Regions from separate parts of the Arthrobacter sp. NicSoilC5 genome, predicted to be linked through region 2. Evidence: riboswitches for the same ligand, from Rfam matches in the RefSeq annotation. Region 2 holds a riboswitch; the other holds the start of a gene.
The links. Region 2 has a riboswitch for glycine ahead of gcvP (aminomethyl-transferring glycine dehydrogenase). Riboswitches for the same ligand answer to the same signal wherever they lie in the genome.
Positions count from the first base shown of each region.

Region 1 (9,598 bases), 400 kb from region 2:
GTCTTCTTGGGGAATCGGAGTGTGCCGGTGTCAGCGGGGTGTCAGCATTCGACGACGTTGACGGCGAGGCCGCCCATGGCGGTTTCCTTGTATTTGTCGCTCATGTCTTTGCCGGTTTCGCGCATGGTGATGATGACTTCGTCGAGGGAGACGCGGTGGGTGCCGTCGCCCCAGAGCGCCATTTTCGCGGCGTTGATGGCTTTCGCGGCGGCGATCGCGTTCCGTTCGATGCAGGGGACCTGGACCAGCCCGCCGATCGGGTCACAGGTCAGGCCGAGGTTGTGTTCCATCGCGATTTCCGCGGCGTTCTCCACCTGGGCCGGGGTGCCGCCCATGACCTCGGCCAGGCCCGCGGCGGCCATCGAGGACGCGGACCCGACCTCGCCCTGGCAGCCCACCTCGGCCCCGGAGATCGAGGCCTGTTCCTTGTAGAGCACCCCGACGGCACCGGCGGCGAGCAGGAACCGCACCACCACATCGTCGCGGTCGGCCTGGGTGGCCTGGTCCATGCCCGGGGCGAAGTGCAGGGCGTAGAACAGCACCGCGGGGATGATCCCGGCCGCCCCGTTCGTGGGGGCGGTGACCACCCTCCCGCCGGAGGCGTTCTCCTCGTTCACGGCCAGCGCCACCAAGTTAACCCACTCCTGCCAATACCTCGGGTCGTAGTGGTCCTGGCCGTCATTATCGGTGTCTTCGGGGCGGGCGGTTTCCTTCTTCAACCGCTCGTACCAGTCCGGGGCGCGGCGGCGGACCTTCAACCCGCCCGGCAGCACCCCTTCACGCTTGAGCGAGGTGGCCACGCAGTTCTCCATCACCGACCAGATATGCACCAGCCCGGCCCGGATCTCCTCCTCGGACCGGGAGTCCTTCTCGTTCACGAACATCACGTCCGCGATGCCCAGCCCGGTCACCGCGCAGTGCTCCAGCAGCTCCGCCGCGGTCCGGAACGGCAGCGGCAGCACCTCCTTGGACGCGTCCAGTTCCTGCTGCGCTGCGTCCTCTTCCCCCTCGCGGACGATGAACCCGCCACCGACCGAGAAGAACGTCGCCGCATGCACCACGGAACCCTCAGCGTCGGTGACGGTGAACGTCATCCCGTTCGTGTGCCGCGGCAGCACCGTCAACGGCCGCAACACCATGTCGCCCACCCCGTACGGCAACGCCATACCCTCACCACCAGCACCGGCCAGGTTCAGGATCCCGGTCTCCGCGATCGAAGCCAGCCGCTCCTCCACCTCTTCGGGCAGGATCAGTTCCGGATGGAACCCCTCCAACCCCAACAGGATCGCGGTCATCGTCCCATGCCCATGCCCCGTCGCGGCCAGCGACCCATACAAATCCACCCGCAACGACGCCACGTCCGCGAGCTTCCCCGAGGCCTTCAACTCCTCAGCAAACACGGCAGCAGCCCGCATCGGCCCCACCGTATGCGAAGACGACGGCCCAATACCGATCGAAAAGAGGTCAAAGACACCAACAGCCATGTGCGTGGTTCCTAACTAATACAAGTGGTCGGGATGGAGCGGGCAGGACATCCTCTGCGTGCTCGGTCGCGAAGACGCCCGCTGAGCGGACGTGACGCTCCCTTAGACGCACGCTGCCGGATGCCCCACCCACTCCGCGGGCACGTCACCAGGAGACATGCGCACGAGGGGCCGGCGGAGCCGGACTTTTCGAAAGCCTGCTCCCCACCGTCTCCCTAGCCTCGCAAGCTCGGCCAGGGAACCCTGACGGCGTGGGCCCAACGAGGCGTGAAAATGTCCGGTCCGCCGGTCCCGGTAGCAACCGGAGATCAGGACAGTGGTGCGACGCCCGGGTAGAGCGGGTGGGCGGCGGCGAGTGCCTCGACGCGGTGACGCAGCCCGGAAAGGTCCGCGCCGGCGTCGGCAATCAATGCCTCGGCAATGATGTCCGCAACCTCGCGGAAGGCGTCCTCGCCGAAGCCACGGGTGGCCAGGGCCGGGGTGCCGATGCGCAGGCCCGAGGTGACCATTGGCGGACGCGGGTCGAAGGGGACCGCGTTGCGGTTGACGGTGATGTCGATCGCAGCCAGTCGGTCTTCTGCCTGCTGGCCATCGAGTTCGCAGTTGCGCAGGTCCACCAGGACCAGGTGCACGTCGGTGCCGCCGGACACCACGCTGATGCCCCTGGCGGTGACGTCCGGCTGGACCAGGCGTTCGGCCAGGATGCGGGCGCCGGCCAGGACGCGCTCCTGCCGCTCCTTGAATTCCTCGGACGCCGCGATCTTGAACGCCACGGCCTTGCCGGCGATGACGTGCTCCAGCGGCCCGCCCTGCTGGCCCGGGAAGACGGCGGAGTTGATCTTCTTCGCGACGTCGGGGTCGTTGGAGAGGATGATGCCGCCGCGCGGACCGGCGAGGGTCTTGTGCGTGGTGGAGGTGACCACGTGGGCGTGCGGGACCGGCGAGGGGTGCAGGCCCGCGGCCACCAGTCCGGCGAAGTGTGCCATGTCCACCATGAGGTAGGCACCCACGGAATCGGCGATCCGGCGGAACTCGGCAAAGTCCAGCTGGCGCGCGTAGGCTGACCAGCCGGCCACGATGAGCTGCGGCTTGTGCTCCTGGGCCAGCCGCTCCACCTCTGCCATGTCGATGGTGTGGGTGTCTTCGCGGACCTGGTACGGGACCACGTTGTAGAGCTTGCCGGAGAAGTTGATCCGCATGCCGTGGGTCAGGTGGCCGCCGTGGGCCAGGTTCAGTCCCATGATGGTGTCGCCGGGCTTGATGAGCGCGTGCATCACCGAGGCGTTGGCCTGGGCGCCGGAGTGCGGCTGGACGTTGGCGAACCCGGCGCCGAACAGGGCCTTGACCCGGTCGATGGCCAGCTGCTCGATGACGTCCACGTGCTCGCAGCCACCGTAGTACCGCTTGCCCGGGTAGCCCTCGGCGTACTTATTGGTCAGCACCGAGCCCTGCGCCTGCATGACCGCTGCGGCTGTGTGGTTCTCGGAAGCGATCATTTCCAGGCCGTCGCGCTGGCGGCCCAGTTCGTCGTCGATCTTTGCCGCAATCTCGGGGTCCAGGGCAGCGAGGTCTGCGTTCAGGCTGGGGGAGACCACCTGTTCAAAGGCCACGGTGCCCGCAGCGGATGAAGCGCCGCTCACAGTTCGCCGCCGTTTGCTTCGGCGTATTCCTGTGCGGACAGCAGCGGGCCCTCTTCGGTGACGGTGACCTTGAAGAGCCAGCCGGCGCCGTAGGGGTCGTTGTTGATCACGGCGGGGTCGCTGACGACGTCGTCGTTGACTTCCGTGACCTCGCCCGTCACGGGGGAGTACAGGTCGGAGACGGACTTGGTGGACTCGATCTCGCCACAGGTCTCGCCTGCGGTCACCGTGGCGCCAACCTCGGGCAGGTCCACGTAGACGATGTCGCCCAGTGCCTCGGCGGCAACGGCGGACACGCCCACCACGGACGGGCCGGAGCCGTCGGCGGCGATCCATTCGTGTTCGGCGGAGTACTTCAGTTCAGCGGCAACTTTAGCCATGGTGTGTTTCCTTAAGTTTGGGGTTCAAAAATGCGGGAGCGCCGGGCTATTTCTGGCGCTTGTAAAAGGGCAGCGCGACGATTTCGAAGGGCTCGGCCTTGCCGCGCAGGTCCACGTCCAGTGCGGTGCCCAGCTCAGCGTGCTCGACGTCGACGTAGGCCAGTGCCACGGGGTAGCCAAGGGTGGGGCTCGGCTGGCCCGAGGTCACCTCGCCCACCACGTTTCCGTCTTTGAGGACGGGGTAGCCGCCACGGCCGGCACGGCGGCCGTGCCCTTTCAGGCCAACGAGTTTGCGCTTGGGGCCGGCTTCCTTGGCTGCCTCAAGTGCGGCCCGTCCCACGAAGTCGCCTTCCTTGGACTTGAGGGCAACTACGGGGCCAAGGCCGGCGTCGAACGGCGAACGCTCCAGCGAGAGCTCGTTGCCGTACAGCGGCATGCCCGCTTCAAGGCGAAGCGAATCGCGGGATGCGAGGCCGCAGGGGACAATGCCGAACTCTTCCCCGGCCTGGGCCACGGACTCCCACAGGGAAGCGGCGCCTTCGTTCGGGAGGAAGAGTTCAAAGCCGTCTTCACCGGTGTAGCCGGTGCGGGCCAGGATGACATCGTGGCCGGCCACGGTGACTTCGTTGAACGCGTAGTACTTCAGGTCGGTGACCAGGGCGTGCTGGGACTCGTCCGTGAGCTTGAGCAGGATGGCCTCGGCCTTGGGTCCCTGGACTGCGACCAGCGAGGTTGCCGCCGAAGCGTCCTCCACCGTCACGTCGAAGGCGGCAGCGCGTTCGGCGAGGGCGGCCGCCACGGTGGGGGCGTTGCCGGCGTTGGGAACCACCAGGTACTTCTCATCGCCGAAACGGTACGTGATGAGGTCGTCGATGATGCCGCCGTCTTCATTGCAGATCAGCGAGTACTTGGCCTTGCCGTCCGCGATGGCGGACAGTTTGCCCACCAGGACGTAGTCCAGGAAAGCCGCGGCCTGGGGCCCGGTGACCCACACTTCGCCCATGTGGGAGAGGTCGAACAGGCCGGCAGCGTTGCGGACGGCGTGGTGTTCAGCCAGTTCGGAGCTGTACTTGAGCGGCATCTGCCAGCCACCGAAGTCGGTGAAGGAGGCGCCAAGCTTCTTGTGCTCTTCGTAAAGAGCCGTGTAGTTCTCAGTCATGGGGGATCCTTAGTTTTCGAACTCGGACAGCGGCGGGCAGGAGCAGATCAGGTTCCGGTCTCCGGCGGCGCCGTCGATCCTGCCCACCGGCGGGAAGTACTTGTCCTGCTTGAGGTGGTGGACGGGGAAGACGGCCTGCTCGCGGCTGTACTGGCGGGTCCATTCGGAGTTCACAACGGCGGACGCTGTGTGGGGTGCATTGCGCAGCGGGGAGTCCTGGACAGAGAAGTCGCCGTTGGCCACCTGGTCGATTTCCTTGCGGATGGTGATCATGGCTTCGATGAAGCGGTCGATCTCGGCCAGGTCCTCGGACTCGGTGGGCTCCACCATCAGGGTGCCGGCCACCGGGAACGCAAGGGTGGGGGCGTGGAAGCCGAAGTCGATGAGGCGCTTGGCCACATCCTCCGCGGTAACGCCCGTCTTCGCGGTCAGGTCGCGGAGGTCCAGGATGCATTCGTGCGCCACGAGGCCGCCTTCGCCGGTGTACAGCACCGGGAAGTACTCGTTCAGGCGCACGGCAACATAGTTCGCTGCGAGCAGGGCTGCCTTGGTGGCCTCGGTCAGGCCCTCCCCGCCCATGAGCTTCACGTACGCCCAGGAGATCGGCAGGACACCGGCGGAACCGAAGTTCGAGGCACTGATGGCCACGCCGTGGCCTTCCTCATGCGCTGCCTTGTTGGCGTCGCCGGGCATGAACGGCGCCAGATGGGCCTTGGCCGCAACGGGCCCGACGCCGGGTCCGCCGCCGCCGTGCGGGATGCAGAAGGTCTTGTGCAGGTTCAGGTGGGAGACGTCGCCGCCGAACTTGCCGGGCTGGGCCAGTCCCACCAGGGCGTTCAGGTTGGCACCATCAACGTAGACCTGGCCACCGGCAGCGTGCACAGCCTCGCAGATCTCGGTCACGTCCGCGTCGTACACGCCGTGGGTGGACGGGTAGGTGATCATGATCGCCGAGAGGACGTCCTTGTTCGCCTCGATTTTCGCGTACAGGTCCTCGTGGTCGATCGTGCCGTCCGCGGCCGTGGCAACGACGACGACCTTCATGCCGGCCAGGACGGCAGAGGCGGCATTGGTGCCGTGGGCAGAAGCGGGGATCAGGCACACGTTGCGCTGGGTATCGCCGTTGGCGCGGTGGTAGCCGCGGATGGCCAGCAGGCCGGCGAGCTCGCCCTGGGAACCGGCGTTCGGCTGGAGGGACACCTGGTCGTAGCCGGTGATTTCCGCAAGGTCGGCTTCCAGGCCGCTGATCAGTTCACGCCAGCCCTTGGTCTGGGACTCGGGGGCGAACGGGTGGATGGAAGCGAATTCCGGCCAGGAGATGGCTTCCATTTCGGCGGTGGCGTTCAGCTTCATGGTGCACGAGCCCAGCGGGATCATGGTGCGGTCCAGCGCCAGGTCCCGGTCCGACAGCCTGCGGATGTAGCGCAGCAACTGGGTTTCGGACCGGTGGGTGTTGAACACCGGGTGCTGCATGTACTCGGAGGTGCGGAGCACCTCTGCGGGCAGGTCGAAGCCCTCAGCGTCCACTACCGGGCCGGCTCCAAAGGCGACGGCGATCGCGGAGAGGATTTCCGGCGTCGTGGTTTCATCCACGGACACGCCAATGGTGTCGGCGTCGATGTGGCGCAGGTTGATGCCGCGTGCTTCGGCAGCGGTGATGACCTTGGCGGCCTTGCCCGGGACGGAGACCGTGACCGTATCGAAGAACGCCTCGGCGGCCAGTTCCCGGCCTGCGATCTTGAGCGTGGTGGCGAGGGCGCGGGCGTTGTTGTGGACGCGCTCGGCGATGGCCTTCAGTCCGTCGGGGCCGTGGTAGACGGCGTAGAAGGAGGAGACGATGGCCAGCAGGGCCTGCGCGGTGCAGATGTTGGATGTCGCCTTTTCGCGGCGGATGTGCTGCTCGCGGGTTTGCAGCGCCAGGCGGTACGCCGGGAGGCCTGCGTCGTCCTTGGATACGCCCACCAGGCGGCCCGGCATGGAACGCTCCAGGCCCTTGGCCACGGCCATGTATGCGGCGTGCGGACCGCCGAAGAACAACGGCACCCCGAAGCGCTGGGTGGAGCCGACGGCGATGTCGGCGCCCTGCTCGCCCGGAGGAGTGATCAGGGTCAGTGCAAGCAGGTCAGCGGCCACGGTGACCAGTGCGCCGCGCTCCTTCGCCGCCGCAATAGTGGCGGACTGGTCCCAGACCCGCCCGGAGGCACCGGGCTGCTGGAGCACGATGCCGTTGATGTCGCCGTCGGGCAGGCCGTTGGACAGGTCGGTGACCTCAACTTCGAAGCCCAGCGCCTCGGCGCGGCCCTTGACGATGGCGATGGTCTGCGGCAGCACGTCGGCGTCCAGGACGGTCTTGCCGTCGCGGGCGTCCTTGTTCTTGTTGGCGCGGCGCATCATCAGCACGGCCTCGGCCACGGCGGTGGCTTCATCCAGCAGCGAGGCGTTGGCGATCGGCAGGCCCACCAGGTCCTGGACCATGGTCTGGAAGTTCAGCAGTGCCTCGAGCCGGCCCTGGGAAATCTCGGGCTGGTACGGGGTGTAGGCGGTGTACCAGGCCGGGGCCTCCAGGACATTCCGGCGGATGACGGCGGGCGTGATGGTGTCGTAGTAGCCCTGGCCGATCATCTGCACGGCCGTCTTGTTCTTGGCTGCGAGCCTGCGCAGCTCCGCAAGGACCTCAACCTCGCTCAGCGCGTCTTTGAGCGCAAGGGGCTTGGACTGGCGGATTGAGTTGGGAACGGCGATGTCCACCAGTCCATCAACGCTGTCGTAGCCAACGGCCTTGAGCATGGTGTCCACGTCAGCCCGGCGGCGTGCACCGATATGCCGGTCTGCAAAGGCAGACGGAAGGGATTGAATCGTCATGAGGAACTCCAGGTTTGGCCGGCCACGGGTGGCACGGCATGGATCGGGTCCCTCCCCGCTCTGTATTGGACCTGAGAGATTCCGCAAACCCATCAGGGCCTGCTTGCACCGTCGGTGAGTGCTGCCGGAGCAGCACTGCTTTCCAGAGTCGCCTCGCCGTGACGGTACATGGGCCTGAGAGATTCCTGGGGAGGATTTGCTCCTACGGCGCCTGCCCGGTGATGGCCGGGAGAACTCTCCCGCCACAGCTCGAAAGGCTTATTGAAATGTGGGTGATTCGGCTCACAGGTTACAGGCAAAGCGAAGCGGGGAGCAAATCGGTCCGTCATGACTTGGGGCTCAAGAGCGTTAGGTGGATGGCGTAACGCCGGGCTTGACTTTTGTTCGTGACGGACGCCACACTGAACCCCGTGATCCGGCCGGACAGCGGAACTGGCCCAAAGACGCTGGGCGCTCTGTTCGCCGGCCGGGATCACCGGAGGCCCCACTGCCCATTCTGCGCATTACCGCGCCTGGGATGGATGCCCTCTGACAACTGAACACTGATTTACCAAGCAAACGCTTTTGACCTGCGGCGGGAGAGCCCTGCCGGTACGTTCAGCAGGCGCCGTAGGAGCAAACCCTCCCCAGGAAACTCTCAGGCCCACGTACCGCCGCGGTGAGGCAACTCTGGAAAGCAGCCGGGCCCTGTCCTGGCTCACCGACGGTGCAAGCACGCCCATTTCGGCATGTGGAAACTCTCAGGTCCCAGACAGAGCGGGGAGGAAATCCAATCTTTGCGACACCCCGGGTGCCGCTCGAACGATGGAGTTCCTCAATGACGACCCATTCCCCGACGTCCCCCGGCGGCGGAGCCCCGCACCTGGAGCGGCAGCTCAGCAACCGCCACATCCAACTGATCGCCATCGGCGGTGCAATCGGCACCGGCCTGTTCATGGGCTCCGGCAAGACCATCTCGGCGGCCGGCCCATCAGTGATCTTCGTGTACATGATCATCGGCTTCATGCTGTTCTTCGTCATGCGTGCCATGGGTGAACTGCTGCTCAGCAACCTCAACTACAAGTCCTTCAGCGACTTTGCCGCCGACCTGCTGGGTCCGTGGGCCGGCTTCTTTACGGGCTGGACCTACTGGTTCTGCTGGGTCATCACCGGCATCGCGGATGTCATCGCCATCGCCGGCTACTCCCGTGAACTGTGGCCCGGGGTGCCCCTGTGGATTCCCGGCCTGGCCACCGTGGCCATCCTGCTCCTGCTGAACCTCACCACGGTGAAGGCGTTCGGCGAGACGGAGTTCTGGTTCGCACTCATCAAGATCGTTGCCATTGCCGCACTGATCATCGTTGGCCTGTTCATGATCTTCACCGGTTTCCAGTCCGACGCCGGCCCTGCCACCTTCACCAACCTGTGGAGCCATGGCGGATTCTTCCCGAACGAGTTCATGGGCTTCGTGGCCGGCTTCCAGATCGCCGTCTTCGCCTTCGTGGGCATCGAGCTGGTGGGCACCACGGCGGCCGAGGCCAAGAACCCGGAGCGCAACCTGCCCAAGGCCATCAACTCCATCCCCATCCGCGTGCTCCTCTTCTACGTAGGCGCCCTCATCATCCTGATGGCCGTCACCCCCTGGACCGAGTTCAGGGCCGGCCACAGCCCCTTCATCGCCATGTTCTCCCTGGCAGGCCTGGGCGCCGCGGCCACCGTGGTCAACCTCGTGGTGCTGAGCTCCGCGATGTCCTCCGCGAACTCCGGCATCTACTCGACCTCCCGCATGGTCTTCGGCCTTGCCCAGGAAGGCGACGCTCCCGACGTCTTTGGCAAACTGTCCCGGCGCAAGGTGCCCCAAAACGCACTGTTCCTCTCCTGCGTGCTGCTGCTGTCCGGCGTCGTCCTCATGTACGCGGGCCAGGACGTGGGCAAAGCCTTTGACATGGTGACCACCGTCTCCGCCGTCTGCTTCGTCTTTGTCTGGTCCATCATCCTGGCCAGCTACATCGCCTTCCGCCGCCGCCGGCCGCACCTGCATGAAGCATCGAAGTTCAAGATGCCCGGCGGTGTTGCCATGGTCTGGGTGGTCTT
Region 1 is NZ_AP024660.1:3,424,945-3,434,542, forward strand. Features, by position in the region: gene LDO22_RS16060 (L-serine ammonia-lyase) at 42-1,484, opposite strand; gene glyA (serine hydroxymethyltransferase) at 1,793-3,124, opposite strand; gene gcvH (glycine cleavage system protein GcvH) at 3,121-3,504, opposite strand; gene gcvT (glycine cleavage system aminomethyltransferase GcvT) at 3,551-4,663, opposite strand; gene gcvP (aminomethyl-transferring glycine dehydrogenase) at 4,673-7,525, opposite strand; glycine riboswitch at 7,678-7,777, opposite strand; glycine riboswitch at 8,091-8,188, shown strand; gene cycA (D-serine/D-alanine/glycine transporter) at 8,343-9,598, shown strand, end outside.
Region 1: linked by a shared signal. The riboswitch ahead of gcvP (aminomethyl-transferring glycine dehydrogenase) and the one ahead of gcvP (aminomethyl-transferring glycine dehydrogenase) in region 2 are both predicted to bind glycine.

Region 2 (9,598 bases):
GACAGCACTGCCGTTGTACTGCTAGGCCGCTTTGGGAACTTTCCTAAGCACGACGGCGGCGAGCACTGCCGCCGTCGCCATCAGTGCCAGCCCAATTGCGGCCGTGATGTGCACGCCGGAATCGAACGCGGCGGCCGCGGCATCCCGGACTGCCCCCGCGACTGATTCCGGCAGCAGGCCGGCCGCCTCCACCGCGCCGGCCAGCGTTTCCCCGGCGTTGTGCAGTGAGGCTCCGGGCAGCATGGCCTCCAGCCCTGCCGGCAGCCGGAGGTTCTGCTGGTAGGACGCGGTCAGGATGGAGCCCAGCACGGCAGTCCCCAGCAGCGAGCCCACCTCGTAGCCCGTCTCGGAAATCGCCGCCGCAGCGCCTGATTTCGCCGGCGGGGCCGAGCCGAGGATGAGGTCGTTCGAGATGGTTTCCGCCGTGCCGACGCCCAGCGCCAGGACCAGCAGTGCTGCCAGCAGCAGGGAAGGCCCGCCGTCGTGGTTTCCGAAGGCCACCATGCTGTAGCCGACGGCGCTGAAGGACAGGCCGGCGGCCACTACGTACCCGGGGCGGACCTTCCGGACCAGCGGGACTACCACCAGGCCTGCCGCCACTGTGGCTGCCAGGGCCGGAAGCATGGCAATGCCCGCCGCGGACGGCGTCATCCCCTCCAGGAGTTGGAGGTGCTGGGCAAGGAAAAGGATGAATCCGTTGAAGGAAAACAGGGCCAGGATGTTGGCGCTGATGGCCATGCTGAACACCCTGTTCCGGAACAGCGACATGTCCAGCAGCGGGTATTCCAGGCGTTGCTGGCGGCGCACGAACACGATCCCCATGGCCACGCCAAAGGCGATGCTGCCCAGCCCGGCCGTGCCCGGGCCTTCGGTGGCTACTGACTTGATGCCGTACACCACGGGCACCATGACCAGCATGGAGAGCAGGACGCTTGGGATATCCACCCTGCCCGGCGCGGGATCCTTTGATTCCGGAATGAAGGCCGGCCCCAGAGCCAGCAGGGGCAGCATGAGCGGCACGGCCACCAGGAAAACGGCGCCCCACCAGAAGTGCTCCACCAGCCATCCACCCAGGATGGGGCCCAGGGCGGCGCCGCCGGAGAATCCCGCCGCCCAGATGGCCACTGCAAGCCGCCGGCGGTTGGGTTCCGGGAAAATATTGCGGATCAGCGACAGGGTGGACGGCATCAGCATGGCGCCGAAGAACCCGAGCGCCGCGCGGCCGGCGATCAGCCACTCCGGGGTGGGTGCGAAGGCGGTGGCGGCGGACAGTCCGGCGAAGCCCAGGCTGCCGATGACCAGCAGCCGCCGCCGCCCAATCCGGTCGCCGAGGCTTCCCATTGACACCAGCAGCCCGGCCAGGACCAGCGGATAGGAGTCCACGATCCACAGCAGCTGCAGGCCGGTCGGTTCCAGGGCGCGTGCGATGGCGGGCAGGGCAAAGGTCAGGGCCGTGTTGTCCACTGCCACCAGCAGCACGGGAAACATCAGCAGCCCCAGCGCAAGCCAATCCCGCCACGGAGGCCGCGCGGCGGTGCTGTCCCGTTGGGTGGGGGCCGGGCTGATGGAAGTCGTCATGCAATAACTGTACCGTCTGGACGGTACAGTTATTAAACGCGGGCATTCCTTCTTCCCTGCCGGTGGAGGGCATGATGGAAGGCATGCCCCGAAAGCCTGTAGCCCGTGATGCGGTCCTTGACGCCTTCGAGTCCCTGCTGATCGACGTGGGGGAGCGCGCTGCAACCCTCGACGCCGTAGCCCGGAAGGCCGGGGTGTCCAAAGGTGGCCTCCTCTATCATTTTCCCAACAAGGAAGCGCTCATCTCCGTGCTGCTTGACCGCCTGGAAGGCCTGGCCAGGCAGGACGCCGACGCGATGGCTTCCGCCAGCGAAGGTGCTGCCGCGTATTTCATCCGCTCCTCCGTCTGGGCGGATACTCCGCTTGACCGGGTCATCGTGGCTGCCACGCGGCTTGCCGAGGTGGCACATGAAGAGACCCGCCGCCGGTTCGCCGCCATCCAGCAGCGGTGGCTGGACGAGATCGCAGCAGATGTGGGGCACGGCCTGGCCAAGGCTGTCCTGTATATGGGTGACGGGTTGTACTTCAATGCCATGCTTTCCGTGGGCCCTGCGCCGGAAGGCGGAGCGGCGGCTGATGTGGAGGAACTCCTGGCTGCTTTGGAACGGCTCCGCAGGTAGTTTTCCATTTGCCGGGAGGGCTTGTGGCGTAGGACAATGGAGAGTTGTGAGGGCTGTCACCGGCCGTCATCATCAACAAATGAATAGCCTTTGATCTGCGGCGGGAGAGTTCTGCCGGAAGTACAGGCAGGCGCCGTAGGAGCAAATCCTCCCCAGGAATCTCGCAGGCCCCTGTACCGCCGCGGCGAGGCACCTCTGGAAAGCAGCAGGCAGTTGTCCGGCCTCCCTTGGGGGAAGCGAAACGGCTGTTGTGCTCACCGACGGTGCAAGCGGGTCCTGCCCAGGCAGGCAACGCGGAAACTCTCAGGTCCAATACAGAGCGGGGAGGGACCCGAATAGCTGTGGCGTACCCTGCGCCGCCTGAATAAATGGAGTTCCTTCGTGTCGGTTACCCCAGCCTCCACCACCTTCGTAGACCGCCACATTGGCGCACGCCGCCAGGACGACGTCGACGCCATGCTCAAAGCCGTTGGTTACGGCACGGTCGATTCCCTGGTGGACACCGCCGTACCCAAAGTCATCCGCCAGGAAACAGCCCTCCGCCTGCAGGATGCCCTCAGCGAAGTTGAAGTCCTTGCGGAACTGCGCAGGCTCGCCGCCAAGAACAAGACCGCTGTCCAGATGATCGGGCAGGGCTACTACGACACCGTCACGCCTGCAGTGATCCGCCGGAACGTGCTGGAAGCCCCGGCCTGGTACACCGCCTACACCCCGTACCAGCCCGAGATTTCCCAGGGCCGGCTCGAGGCACTCCTGAATTTCCAGACCATGGTCCAGGACCTGGTGGGCCTGCCCATCGCCAACGCGTCCCTGCTCGATGAAGCCACCGCCGTGGCCGAGGCCGTGCTGCTGATGCGCCGCTCCAACAAGACCAAGCCTGCAGCGGACGGCAAGACTGTCCTGGACATCGACGTGCTGCCGCAGACCATCGCCATCGTCAAGGGCCGCGCCGAGGCGCTCGGCTTCGAAGTTGAGGTCGCCGACCTGTCCAACGGCCTGCCCGACGGCGACATCAACGGCATCGTGCTCCAGCAGCCCGGTGCCTCCGGGCGGGTCTGGGACCAGTCCGCCACTATTGCGGCGGCGAAGGAGCGCGGCGCATTGGTCGCCGTGGCCGCTGACCTGCTGGCACTGACCCTGATCACTCCTCCGGGCGAGCAGGGCGCCGACATCGCCGTCGGCTCCACCCAGCGCTTCGGGGTGCCGTTGTTCTTCGGCGGCCCGCACGCCGCCTACATGGCGGTGCGCAAGGGCCTGGAGCGGTCGCTGCCCGGCCGCCTGGTGGGTGTGTCCAAGGACGACGCAGGGGTGCCCGCGTACCGCCTGGCGCTGCAGACCCGCGAGCAGCACATCCGCCGCGAAAAGGCCACGTCCAACATCTGCACGGCGCAGGCCCTGCTGGCCATCGTCTCCTCGATGTACGCCGTCTACCACGGCCCCGACGGGCTGAAGGCGATTGCGGAAACGACGCACGGCCACGCCCGGGTGCTGGCGGCCTCGCTGGCAGCTGCCGGTGTGGAGGTGCTGCACACGAGCTTCTTCGACACCCTTACCGTCCGCGTCCCCGGACGCGCTGCCGCGCTTGTCGCCGATGCCGAAGCGCGCGGCATCAACCTGCGTTCCATCGACGCCGATACCGTGGGCATCTCGCTCGACGAAACCACGACGGCGGCCATCGTCGCCGACGTCGCGGACGTCTTTGGGGCCTCCGTTGCCGCGGCTGAAGGCTTCGGACTGGAGGCCGCCGTCGGACGTTCCTCCGAATACCTGCAGCACCCGGTGTTCAACACGCACCGGTCCGAAACCCAGCTGCTGCGCTACATCCGGAAGCTGTCGGACCGGGACCTGGCGCTGGACCGCACCATGATCCCGCTGGGCTCGTGCACCATGAAGCTGAACGCCACCGCCGAGATGGAAGCCATCTCCTGGCCGGAATTCGCCTCCATCCACCCCTTTGCCCCGGACTCCCAGACCGAAGGCTGGCGTGAACTGATTGCCGACCTGGAGGCGGACCTGACCGCGATCACCGGGTACGACCAGGTGTCCATCCAGCCCAATGCCGGTTCCCAGGGCGAGCTCGCCGGCCTGCTGGCCATCCGCGGCTACCACCACTCCCGCGGCGAAGAGCAGCGCAACGTCTGCCTGATCCCCGCCTCCGCCCACGGCACCAATGCCGCCTCTGCCGTCCTGGCCGGCATGAAGGTCGTCGTCGTTGCCACGGCCGCGGACGGCACCATCAACCACGATGACCTGACGGCCAAGATCGAAGCGAACAAGGACGTCCTGTCCTGCATCATGATCACGTACCCGTCCACCCACGGCGTCTATGACGGGGACGTCCGTGAGGTCTGCGACGCCGTGCACGCGGCGGGCGGCCAGGTCTACATCGACGGCGCCAACCTGAACGCCCTGGTGGGACTGGCCCAGCCCGGCAAGTTCGGCGGCGACGTCTCCCACCTGAACCTGCACAAGACCTTCTGCATCCCCCACGGCGGCGGCGGACCCGGCGTCGGACCCGTGGCCGCCAAAGCCCACCTGGCGCCGTTCATGCCCGGCGACGCCAACAAGGCAGCGCATGAGGAAGGCCACGGGGTCGCGATCTCGGCTTCCCGCTTCGGTTCGGCCGGCGTCCTGCCGATCTCCTGGGCGTACGTGAAGCTCATGGGCGGGGAAGGGCTCACCGAGGCCACCAAGGCAGCCCTGCTCGCTGCCAATTACGTCGCAGCCCGGCTGAACGAGTACTTCCCGGTGCTGTACACCGGTGAAGGCGGCCTCGTGGCGCACGAATGCATCCTGGACCTGCGCGAACTGACCGCCAAGACCGGTGTCACGGCCGAGGATGTGGCCAAGCGCCTCATCGACTTCGGCTTCCACGCCCCCACCCTGGCGTTCCCGGTGGCCGGCACCCTGATGGTGGAGCCCACCGAGTCCGAGGACCTGGCCGAGATCGACCGCTTTATCGAAGCCATGATCACCATCCGCAAGGAAATCGACCAGGTGGCCAACGGCGACTTTGCCGTAGCGGACTCCCCCCTGCGCCGCGCACCCCACACGGCAGCCGCCGTCGTCAGCTCCGACTGGGACCGTGCCTACCCGCGCGAGCAGGCCGCGTTCCCTGCCCACCACAAGCAGGACAAGTACTTCCCGCCGGTGGGCCGGATCGACGGCGCCGCCGGAGACCGGAACCTCATCTGCTCCTGCCCGCCGCTCGAAGAGTTCGAAAACTAAAGGACCGGCACCGTGACCGAGAAATACACCGCCCTTTACGACGAACATAAAAAGCTTGGCGCCTCCTTCACCGACTTCGGCGGCTGGCAGATGCCATTGAAGTACAGCTCCGAACTGGCTGAACACCACGCCGTCCGCAGCACCGCCGGCCTGTTCGACCTCTCCCACATGGGCGAAGTCTGGGTCACCGGGCCGCAGGCCGCCGCGTTCCTGGACTACGCCCTGGTGGGAAAGATCTCCGCCATGGCCGTGGGCAAGGCCAAGTACTCGCTGATCTGCAACGAGGACGGCGGCATCATCGACGACCTCATCACCTACCGCCGTCCCGCCGCTGGAGACGGCACGGACGTCTTCCTGGTGGTGCCCAATGCGGGGAACGCCGCGGTGGTGGCGGCAGCCCTGCAGGAACGGGCCGCAGGGTTTGACGTGCTGGTGGAGGACGCCTCGGCCCGGACGTCGCTGATCGCAGTGCAGGGCCCCAAGGCACAGGAACTCCTGTTGCGCCTGGTCCCGGCCGCACAGCACTCCCTGGTGACGGAGCTGAAGTACTACGCCGCTGTGGAGGTTCCGTTCCTGGTGGGCGGCGCCGGCAAGGAACTCCTGCTCGCGCGTACCGGGTACACCGGTGAGGACGGGTTCGAGATCTTCGTGGACAACGCAGACGCCCCGGCACTGTGGCAGGCATTGGTCGCCATCGCCGACGACGGGGAGCTGACCCCGGCCGGCCTTGCCTCCCGCGACTCGCTTCGCCTGGAAGCGGGGATGCCGCTGTACGGCAACGAACTGTCCCTGCAGGGTGACCCGTTCGCTGCAGGCCTCGGCCCCGTCGTCGCGCTCTCCAAGGAAGGCGACTTTGTTGGCAAGGTTGCGCTGGCAGCAAAGAAGGAAGCCGGTGCCGGCACCACCTCCGGCCGCCGCCTCGTGGGGCTCAAAGGCAAAGGCCGCCGCGCCGGACGGGCACACTACCCCGTGCTCAAGGACGGCGCCCCGGTCGGGGAAGTCACCTCCGGCCAGCCCTCGCCCACCCTCGGCTACCCGATCGCCATGGCCTACGTCGACGTCGAGTACTCGGCACCCGGCACAGCCCTGGACATCGATCTCCGCGGCAAGGCAGAACCCTTCGAAGTTGTCGACCTCCCGTTCTACCGCCGCGCCGAGTAGTCCCTTGTTCCACCCCGTGGTCACCTTCGCGACGGCGGACCGGACATTTTCACGCCTGCGTTGGGCCCACGCCGTCAGGGTTCCCTGGCCGAGCTTGCGAGGCTAGGGAGACGGTGGGGAGCACGCTTTCGAAAAGTCCGGCTCCGCCGGCGCTCGTGGGCACGACGTTACCTGCTTGCCGCGTCGCCTTGGTGACGTGCTTGCGGAGTGGGCGGGGCATCCGGCAGCGTGCGTCTAAGGGAGCGTCACGTCCGCGCAGCGGGCGTCTTCGCGACCGAGCACGCAGAGGATGTCCTGCCCGCTCCAACCCCAACAACCTGTTTTAGTTAGGAATTTCCTCATGGCCGTTGGTGTCTTTGATCTTTTTTCGATCGGGATTGGCCCTTCAAGCTCGCATACTGTGGGGCCGATGCGGGCTGCTGCCGTGTTTGCTGAGGAGTTGAAGGCCTCGGGGAAGCTGGCGGACGTCTCCTCGCTGCGGGTGGATTTGTATGGGTCGTTGGCGGCGACGGGGCATGGGCATGGGACGATGACGGCGATCCTGTTGGGGTTGGAGGGGTTCCATCCGGAACTGATCCTGCCCGAGGAGGTGGAGGAGCGGCTGGCTTCGATCGCGGAGACCGGGATCCTGAACCTGGCCGGTGCGGTTGCGCTCCCGTACGGGGTGGGCGACATGGTGTTGCGGCCGTTGACGGTGCTGCCGCGGCACACGAACGGGATGACGTTCACCGTTACCGACGCGGCCGGGGATGTGGTGCATGCGGCGACGTTCTTCTCGGTCGGTGGCGGGTTCATCGTCCGCGAGGGGGAAGAGGACGCCGCGCAGCAGGAACTGGACGCGTCCAAGGAGGAGCTGCCGCTGCCGTTCCGGACCGCGGCAGAGCTGCTGGAGCACTGCGCGGTGACCGGGCTGGGCATCGCGGACGTGATGTTCGTGAACGAGAAGGCCTCCCGGTCCGAGGAGCAGATCCGGGCCGGGCTGGGGCATATCTGGTCGGTGATGGAGAACTGCGTGGCCACCTCGCTCAAGCGTGAGGGGGTGCTCCCAGGCGGGTTGAAGGTCCGCCGCCGCGCCCCGGACTGGTACGAGCGGCTGAAGAAGGAAACCGCCCGCCCCGAAGACACCGACAATGACGGCCAGGACGGGCAGGACCACTACGACCCCAGGTATTGGCAGGAGTGGGTTAACTTGGTGGCGTTGGCGGTGAACGAGGAAAACGCCTCCGGCGGGAGGGTGGTCACCGCCCCCACGAACGGGGCGGCCGGGATCATCCCCGCGGTGCTGTTCTACGCCCTGCACTTCGCCCCGGGCATGGACCAGGCCACCCAGGCCGACCGCGACGATGTGGTGGTGCGGTTCCTGCTCGCCGCCGGCGCGGTCGGGGTGCTCTACAAGGAACAGGCCTCGATCTCCGGGGCCGAGGTGGGCTGCCAGGGCGAGGTCGGGTCCGCGTCCTCGATGGCCGCCGCGGGCCTGGCCGAGGTCATGGGCGGCACCCCGGCCCAGGTGGAGAACGCCGCGGAGATCGCGATGGAACACAACCTCGGCCTGACGTGTGACCCGATCGGCGGGCTGGTCCAGGTCCCCTGCATCGAACGGAACGCGATCGCCGCCGCGAAAGCGATCAACGCCGCGAAAATGGCGCTCTGGGGCGACGGCACCCACCGCGTCTCCCTCGACGAAGTCATCATCACCATGCGCGAAACCGGCAAAGACATGAGCGACAAATACAAGGAAACCGCCATGGGCGGCCTCGCCGTCAACGTTGTCGAATGCTGACACCCCGCTGACACCTGACCGAATGGCGGGACGGGCGGTGCCCGTGCGCCTAATTGTGAGTTGCCGCCCACCAATTGAGGCTGGCAGCGAACACCAGCCATGAGATGTAGGGGAGCAGGAGCAGCCCTGCCGTCCGGCTGATCGGACCGAAATGCAGCACCGTCACCGTTACCGCGGCGACCAGGGCCACGATGATGGCCAGGCCCAGCCACAGGGCCGCCGTGCCAAGAGCCGGGTAAAGGGCGAAAAAGACCGGGGTCCAGGTGAGATTGAGGGCCAGCTGGATGGCGTAAACCACCATGGCCTGCCGTGTCCCAGCGGTGCGTTTACGCCAAACCAGCCATGCAGCGAGGGCCATTGCCGCATAAAGGATGGTCCACACCGGACCGAACACGCCATTGGGCGGGGACCAGGGGGCCTTGTCCGCGGCTGCATACCAGCCAGTGACATTGGCCGCCGATGCCAAACCGCCCAGCGCCGCCACCACCAAGGACGCCAACAGGAAACCGGCAAGCGCGGCGGCCTGCACCCCGGCACTGTACGGCTTCCCGCCGCTGCCCGCGGGAGCGGTGCTCTGTTCCCCATCCGGCCTCATACCCCAACCCTTGTTGAACATCCTGAGCTCCGTCAAGGTGACGCTCCACACCCGGACGGCCGCCGTCCCGGGCATGCCGGAGAAAAGCCGGGAGCGCCTGAGGCTTTAGACTTGAGGCTGCATGTCCGCACGCATCCAGAAGTACCGAAACCGCGCACAAACCCGATTGGACACGGCCCCCTTGCGAGAATTCACCGCACGTTTTGCCACAGCCGAGGAAATTGAAAACTGGGACAAGCACGTCACGGCCAACCCGAACGGCGGCAACATGCTGCAGTCCGCCGCCTACGCATCGGTCAAGAACGGAAGCGGCTGGAAAGTCCGGTTCCTGGTGCTGGAAGGCGGCGGGAACGCCAGCTATAACCTGGTGCTGGAGAAAAGCTTCCCCGTCCTGGGACGGCTCTGGTACCTCATCAAGGGCCCCGACCTGGTAGGGGCAGCAGACCTGGGCGCTGCCCTCGCAGCGTGCGCGCAGCTGGTCCGCAGCAGCAAGCTGAAGGTGTTCACCATCAAAGTGGAACCGGACATCATCGACTCAGACGAAGCGCAGCGGGAACTGGCAGCAGCCCACCTGGCCAAAGCCCCCAACATCCAGTCCAACGATTCCACCGCCCTGCTGGATATCTCCGGCACGGA
Region 2 is NZ_AP024660.1:3,823,277-3,832,874, forward strand. Features, by position in the region: gene LDO22_RS17900 (MFS transporter) at 22-1,578, opposite strand; gene LDO22_RS17905 (TetR/AcrR family transcriptional regulator) at 1,662-2,198, shown strand; glycine riboswitch at 2,290-2,387, shown strand; gene gcvP (aminomethyl-transferring glycine dehydrogenase) at 2,580-5,426, shown strand; gene gcvT (glycine cleavage system aminomethyltransferase GcvT) at 5,439-6,587, shown strand; gene LDO22_RS17920 (L-serine ammonia-lyase) at 6,928-8,367, shown strand; gene LDO22_RS17925 (TspO/MBR family protein) at 8,417-8,962, opposite strand; gene LDO22_RS17930 (peptidoglycan bridge formation glycyltransferase FemA/FemB family protein) at 9,084-9,598, shown strand, end outside.